One region of the Arthrobacter sp. RT-1 genome, then DNA from elsewhere that is predicted to be linked to it. Evidence: riboswitches for the same ligand, from Rfam matches in the RefSeq annotation. Region 1 holds a riboswitch; each other region holds the start of a gene.
What was found. Region 1 has a riboswitch for thiamine pyrophosphate ahead of thiO (glycine oxidase ThiO). Riboswitches for the same ligand answer to the same signal wherever they lie in the genome.
Positions count from the first base shown of each region.

Region 2: linked by a shared signal. The riboswitch ahead of DXK94_RS01705 (ECF transporter S component) and the one ahead of thiO (glycine oxidase ThiO) in region 1 are both predicted to bind thiamine pyrophosphate.
Region 3: linked by a shared signal. The riboswitch ahead of thiD (bifunctional hydroxymethylpyrimidine kinase/phosphomethylpyrimidine kinase) and the one ahead of thiO (glycine oxidase ThiO) in region 1 are both predicted to bind thiamine pyrophosphate.

Region 1 covers NZ_QRGQ01000012.1:167,705-169,895, reverse strand. The annotation lists gene DXK94_RS11890 (RNB domain-containing ribonuclease) at 1-181, opposite strand, end outside; gene thiE (thiamine phosphate synthase) at 260-994, opposite strand; TPP riboswitch at 1,022-1,140, shown strand; gene thiO (glycine oxidase ThiO) at 1,133-2,191, shown strand, end outside.
Region 2 covers NZ_QRGQ01000002.1:69,727-71,917, forward strand. The annotation lists gene DXK94_RS01695 (hypothetical protein) at 1-44, opposite strand, end outside; gene DXK94_RS01700 (heme-degrading domain-containing protein) at 41-592, opposite strand; TPP riboswitch at 679-818, shown strand; gene DXK94_RS01705 (ECF transporter S component) at 876-1,499, shown strand; gene DXK94_RS01710 (ABC transporter ATP-binding protein) at 1,499-2,191, shown strand, end outside.
Region 3 covers NZ_QRGQ01000024.1:269,226-271,416, reverse strand. The annotation lists gene thiD (bifunctional hydroxymethylpyrimidine kinase/phosphomethylpyrimidine kinase) at 1-1,318, opposite strand, end outside; TPP riboswitch at 1,308-1,405, opposite strand; gene DXK94_RS16945 (Rne/Rng family ribonuclease) at 1,557-2,191, opposite strand, start outside.

The DNA.
Region 1 (2,191 bases):
ACCCGACCCCGGTGAGGTCATAGGCCGGCAGCTGCAAGGCCGCGACGGCCGCTTCGGCATCCCTGACTGCGTGTAGGGGGTATGGGCCGGGCAGTTCCAGTTCGGTCCGCAGGGCACCCAGGGCTTCCTCGAGGGCATTGTTGTGTTCGTGGACGTTGGGAGCCAGCCGATGATGTGACACGAAAATCAGCCTAGCCCGAAGAACCCCGATTTTGCATGGCACTGACGCCGCACGGGGCTGCGCCGTGTTGCGGCGGCTTTAGGGTGTGGCCCCGTCCAAGGCAGCGAGAAGGGCGGCGGCAGCGGCGGCAGGGTCATCGGCTTCCGTGATGGCACGCACCACAACGATCCGGCTCGCTCCTGCTTCCACAACCTGGTCCACATTGGAGTGGTCGATGCCGCCGATGGCAAACCAGGGCACCCCGCTCCCGGCCTCGGCTGAGGCTTCGGCGGCGTACTTCACCAGGTCCAGCCCGACGGCGGCCCTGCCGGGTTTGGTGGGCGTGGCCCAGACCGGTCCGACGCAGAAGTAGTCAAGCGCGGACGGTCCGGCTGCGGCAGCGAGGGCGGCGTCCACCTGCCCCGGGGCATGGCTGGAGAGCCCGATGGCGGCGTTGCCGTTGAGCAGGGTGCGGGCTGCATCCAACGGAAGGTCCTTCTGACCGATGTGGAACACCGGCGCACCGGACAACACGGCGATGTCCGCCCGGTCATTCACAGCCCACAGCCGGCCATGGCGCTGCGCCGCTTCCTTCAAAACCGCCAGCAGCTCCAGCTCCTCGGCCGCCTCGATGGCCTTGTCCCGCAACTGGATGATGTCCACGCCGCCGGCAAAGGCAGCATCCACGAACTGCCCGAAGTCCCCGCGGTCCCGGCGGGCATCCGTGCAGAGGTAAAGGCGGGCGCTGTTCAGGCCGGCAGTACCTTCGGCATGGGTAAAGGCATCGGCGGCGGGGACTGCGGCAGCGGGGGCAGGGGACTGGGACACATTCATGGCTGCAAGCCTAGTTCCTCTACACTGGCCTCGTACTGCGGGAGCCCGCGGCAGCTGTCATAAAGCGCCGGGCTGAGAGGGCGTCAGAGCCGACCGCTTGACCTGATCCGGTTAATGCCGGCGTAGGGAAGGAGACACATGAGCACCCCAAACGTTGTCCCGCCCGGGGCTCCCTCCGGCACCATCCGTGCCGACGTGGCCGTTATCGGCGGCGGAGTGGTTGGGCATGCCATCGCCTGGGAGGCGAGGCGTTCCGGCCGGTCTGTCGTGCTGATCGATGACGCGCCCGGAGCCGGGGCCAGCTGGGCGGCCGCCGGAATGCTGGCCCCGGTGAGCGAGCTGCACTATCAGGAGGAGGACCTCCTGGAGCTCATGCTTGCCTCCTCCGCCCGGTGGCCGGGCTTTGCCGCGGAACTGGCCGCCGCTTCCGGCGAAAGTCCCGGGTACCTCACGACGCCGACGCTCGCCGTGGGTGCCGATGCTGCCGACCGCCGCGCCCTGATGGATTTGCGCGGGGTGCAGCAGGCCAGCGGCCTGTCCGTGGAGCCGTTGACTGTCAGGGAGGCCCGACGCCGGGAACCGCTGCTCAGCCCTGCCATCGCCTGCGCACTGGACACTCCCGCGGACCACCAGGTGGATCCCCGGCGCCTGGTGTCCTGCCTGCGGCGCGCGCTCGCCGCGCATGGCTCCGCCGTCGAAAGTAATGGAACAGACGTGGCGGGGGCCATCGACGGCTACGCCGTGCCGGACCGGGCCGCCGGGCTGGTCTGGGCGGACGGGGCAGTGGCCGGGGCCCTGCTCGCAGGCGGCGGCACGGTCCTGGCCCGCGAAACGATCGTTGCCAACGGCCTGGATGCCGCAGCCCTGGCGGGCCTGCCCGACGGCCTGCAGCTCGCGCTGCGGCCGGTGTATGGGGATATCCTGCGCCTGGCAGTGCCCCGGCAGCTCCAGCCGCTCGTAACCTCAACCGTCCGCGGGCTGGTCCACGGCGTCCCCGTGTATATCGTCCCGCGGCAGGACGGGACGGTAGTGATCGGAGCCACCCAGCGTGAGGACGCCCTTGCCGCGACACATAACGCACCGGCGGCCGGTGCCCGCGCTACAGCGGGCGCCGTATCGGCAGGCGGGGTCTACCAGCTCCTCCGCGACGCCCAGGTCCTGGTGCCCGCCGTCGCCGAACTCGAGCTGCTGGAATGC
Region 2 (2,191 bases), on a different contig from region 1:
TCCAGTGCCGCCCGGACGGCATTGTCAGCGGCCCTGCCGGTCATGCCGGGCCGTCTGCCCCTGCCGGGCGCAGCACCTCACGCATGGCCTCCACCACCAGGTCATGGTCCTGCATCTGCGGGAGCCCGGAAACGGTGACGGTGGCCACCGCGCCCACACCGGAGACATAGACCGGGAAGGACCCGCCGTGCGCGGCGTACAGGGTTTGGTCGAACCAGCCCTGGTCCTCGATCCGGCCGCCCCGGAGCCGGCCGCGAAGCCCCACCAGCAGCGAGGGAACCTCATACCGGGCGGCGGTGCGCTGCTTCGCCCGGATCCAGTGTTCGTTGTCCGGGGTGGCGCCGGGCAGGGCCACATGGAACAGGACCTGATCGCCCTTGGTGATGTCGATCGCGATGGGCAGGCCACGCTCCTTCCCCAGTTCCACAAGGAGAAGTCCAAGGTTCAGCGAGTCGTCCAGGGAGAAGCCGGGGAACTGGAGCTCATGGATCTCCCCCTCGATGCGGCCGATGAGGGCCTGCAGCGATCCTTCCGGCTGCGCGGCGTCAGAGTCCGGATCGAAGTCGGTCACATGCGGCTGATTAGCAGTCATGGCCCACAATCTACCCCTGTCCCGGTGTAAACTGGACTCCGCCCAGCAGGGCAGTTCTACCCAAGCATCATTCCATTCAGAGCATTACCTAACGACAGGGGAGCGCCGCCGTCGGGCACTGGCCAAAGGCCGGGAACCGGAGGTGGGCGCTGAGAGTGCGGACAGCCGCAGACCCTCGAACCTGATCCGGTTAGTACCGGCGCAAGGGAGTCGAGTTCTCGAAGTCCGGCAACGGCAGTAGCCGCTTGCCGTGCTTTCCCCTCCTGTTTCCCAGGAGGATCACATGAGCACTGCAGCAATCAAGAAGACCACCAGCAAGTCCTGGCGCGTCGTGGACATCGTGGTGGCAGCCCTGATCGCCATCGCCGGCGGCGTCATCTTCTGGGCCTGGTCCCAGGGTGCGGCCGCGGTTTCCGCGCCGATGAACGCCGTTTACCCGCCCCTGACCGGCCTGATCGCCGGCGGCTGGATGATCCCGGCGGTGCTGGGCATGCTCATCATCCGCAAGCCCGGCGCGGCATTGTTCTGCGAAACCGTCGCGGCCACCGGTGAGCTCCTGATGGGATCGCAGTATGGCGCCTCCGTGCTGTTCTCCGGCTTCGTCCAGGGCCTCGGCGCGGAGATCATCTTCGCCATCTTCGTGTACAAAAAGTTCAACCTGCCCGTTTCCCTGCTGGCCGGCGCGGCGGCGGGCCTCTTCTGCGGCCTGAATGACTCCTTCGCGCCGTGGGGCTGGAACATCGCCTACTCGGGCGGCGACAAGCTGGCCTACATCATCTTCACCGCGATTTCCGGAGCGGTCATCGCCGGTGCATTGTCCTGGATCGCCACCCGGGGACTGGCGAAGACCGGGGTGCTGAGCTCCTTCGCCTCGCGCAGGGCCGCCACGGAGCCCGTCCTCTCCTGATGCAGGCACCTTCGCACCAGGCCGGGCCCGGAGCTGTGCGGCCGGCGGCCGTCACGGCCCGCGGCTGGGGGTGGCGGCATGCCGGCCGCCCCAAGCCCGCGGTCCACGGCCTTGACCTCGACATCGCGCCGGGGGAGCGGGTGCTCCTGCTCGGCCCTTCCGGTGCCGGCAAATCCACCCTCCTGCATGCCCTTGCCGGGGTTCTGGGCGACGCGAACGACGACGGCGAGGCGGGCGATTCGGACGAGTCAGGTTCGCTGCTCGTCGACGGCGCGTCCCCCCGCGGGCAGCGCGGCCATGCCGGGCTGATGCAGCAGGACCCCGAAACACAGGTGGTCCTCTCCCGCGTGGGCGACGACGTCGCCTTCGGCGCCGAAAACCTTGCCGTGCCCCGTGATGCCATCTGGACCCGCGTGCACGAGGCGCTTGACGACGTCGGCCTGTCCCACCTGCCGCTGGACCATCCGACGTCGGCCCTGTCCGGCGGCCAAAAGCAGCGCCTCGCGCTGGCGGGCATCCTTGCGATGCGGCCCGGGCTGATCCTTTTGGATGAGCCCACCGCCAACCTGGACCCGGCGGGTGTGCTGGAGGTCCGCGACGCCGTGGCCCGGTGCCTGGACAAGACCGGCGCAACGCTGGTGGTGGTGGAGCACCGGGTGTCGGTCTGGAAGGACCTGGTGGACCGGATTGTG
Region 3 (2,191 bases), on a different contig from region 1:
GGGCATGGAGTGTTTTGCCCACCTCCGCGTACAGCCAGAAGCAGGGAAGGACGGCGGCCGCGAGCACTGCATAGCTGCCCGACGCCGATGCAGCGGTCAGGTGGTCCACGTAGGACTTGGTGACCGGACCCAGTTCAGCCTGGACAGGGCGGGTGCTCAGCCAGGACCTGTGCAGCTCCGACTCCACTTCCAGGCACTGCCGCGCGGAGGCAGCCCAGAACACCTGCTCCATTTCGGTGGGTGCCAGGGCGCTTGCCCGTGCCAGGACCCGGGAGTAGCCGTTGAGGTAGATGGCGTCCTGGGCCAGGTAGTAGGCAAACTCCTTTTCGGGGAGGCTTCCGGAGGCCAGTCCACGGATGAAGTCCAGCCCGTAGATCGCTTTGAGGTCCTCGTCGGCTTCGGCCCGCAGCCGCGCCGCGAATCCTCCGGCGGGCGGGACGGGGCGCAGGTGGTGGAAATGGTGGACCGGCCCGTTCCCTGTTCCCACGTCCAGGCGGCCGGAGGCTTCCAACGCGCCTGCCAGCCAGGGCTTCACTTCCCGCAGCGATGCCTCCCAGTCCCCCAGCCGCGCCTGCACAGTCGCCATTGCGGAGGAGAGCGAACAGCCGGTGCCGTGACTGTTGGGGGTGGCCACCCGCTCCCCCGGCACCTGGATGACTTCTGCTCCCAGCAATCCGTTCATGTTGACCAGCGCGTCCGGGCATTCGGCCCCGGCCAGGTGGCCTCCCTTCACCAGCACGGTGGTCCCGGTGGCTGCCGCCAGGCGCTTCCCCTGATCGAGCGCGCCTTCCCAGGAATCCTGCAGGCTTTCGCCCACCAGCATGGCGAGCTCGGCCAGGTTGGGCGTGAGGAGATGGGCGAGCGGCAGCAGGTCGCGGAGCGCGGCCTCGGCTGATTCCTGCAGCAGCCGGTCGCCACTGGTGGCGACCATCACCGGGTCGAGGACCACGACGGCGGGGCGCACCTTTTCGAGCCATACCCGGACCGCCCCGATGACGGCGGCGTCCCCCAGCATGCCGATTTTCACGGCGTCGATGGTGATGTCGTCACTGATGGCGTCCAGCTGGCTGGCCAGGAAGGAAGCCGGCGGGACGTGGACAGCTTCCACGCCGCGGGTGTTCTGTGCGGTGAGGGCTGTGATGGCGGCCATGCCGTACCCGCCGTGCGCGGCAATACTTTTGAGGTCCGCCTGGATGCCTGCTCCACCGGAGGGGTCCGAACCCGCAATGGACAGGACACGGGGCAGGTCCCGGCCGGAATCCGGCAGGACAGGAGTGGACTGGAGAGCTTCCGCGGGCAGTGCAAGAGTCGAAGACAAGAGACATCCCTTCGCCGGTACTAGCCGGACAGGTTCAACGGGTGTGGATCTCAGCCGGCCCTTCGCGCGGCACCCCGTGTCGGTTCCCCAGCCTAGCCGTTTTGCCGCCGCCGCACCGAAGGTGACGTGCCGCTGCTGTTGGCACCTGATCCGGGCCGAAACACTGTTAACGCCGGACGCCCGGAACCGGCCGTGAGGGCGGTTCCGGGCATCCGGGTTTTTGTTGTGCTGCCTGCGGTCAGAGCTCGGAAGCAGGAACTCCCACACCGAGGATGATCGGAGCCTCGGCCTGCTTGGCGCCTGCAGTGTCCGCACCGGAGGCGGCAGCCGGTTCCGGCGCCTTCGCGGCATGCGAGTGGCCTGCACTGGCTGCCGGGACGCTCTCGTGGTGCTGGACGGACGTCTCGTTGGCAGCCCCCTGGGCACGGCTGGCGCTGCGGTTGCGCCGTGGCCTCCGCTGCCGTGACTGCTCCAGGGTGTGGTCCGACCAGTCCTTTTCAACGGTTGCGGCGGCGGACGGCTGCCCGGACTTGGCCGGTTCCGAAACTGCCGGTGCCGGAGCTGCCGGTGCCGAAGCTGCCGGTGCCGAAACCGCAGCTTCCGGCTGTTCTGCCGGAGCCTCGGCAGCCGGAGCGGGCTCACCGAGGTGCGCAAAGGCTTCAGCGAGCCGGTCCAGGGTGAGGGCAGGCTGCGGCTGCTGTTCTTCCGCGTGCTCGACGAAGGGCAGGGCAACCTTCTCGCCGCCGAACGTCAGGACAGCGGCGGGACGGGAGGAGGCATCGGCGTCGTGCTTGTCCGCCTCGACTGGCGCTGCCTGCTGGGCCGGCTGTGCCTGGCGGGCAGCCGCAACCTCATCGTCGTGCAGGTGGGCCG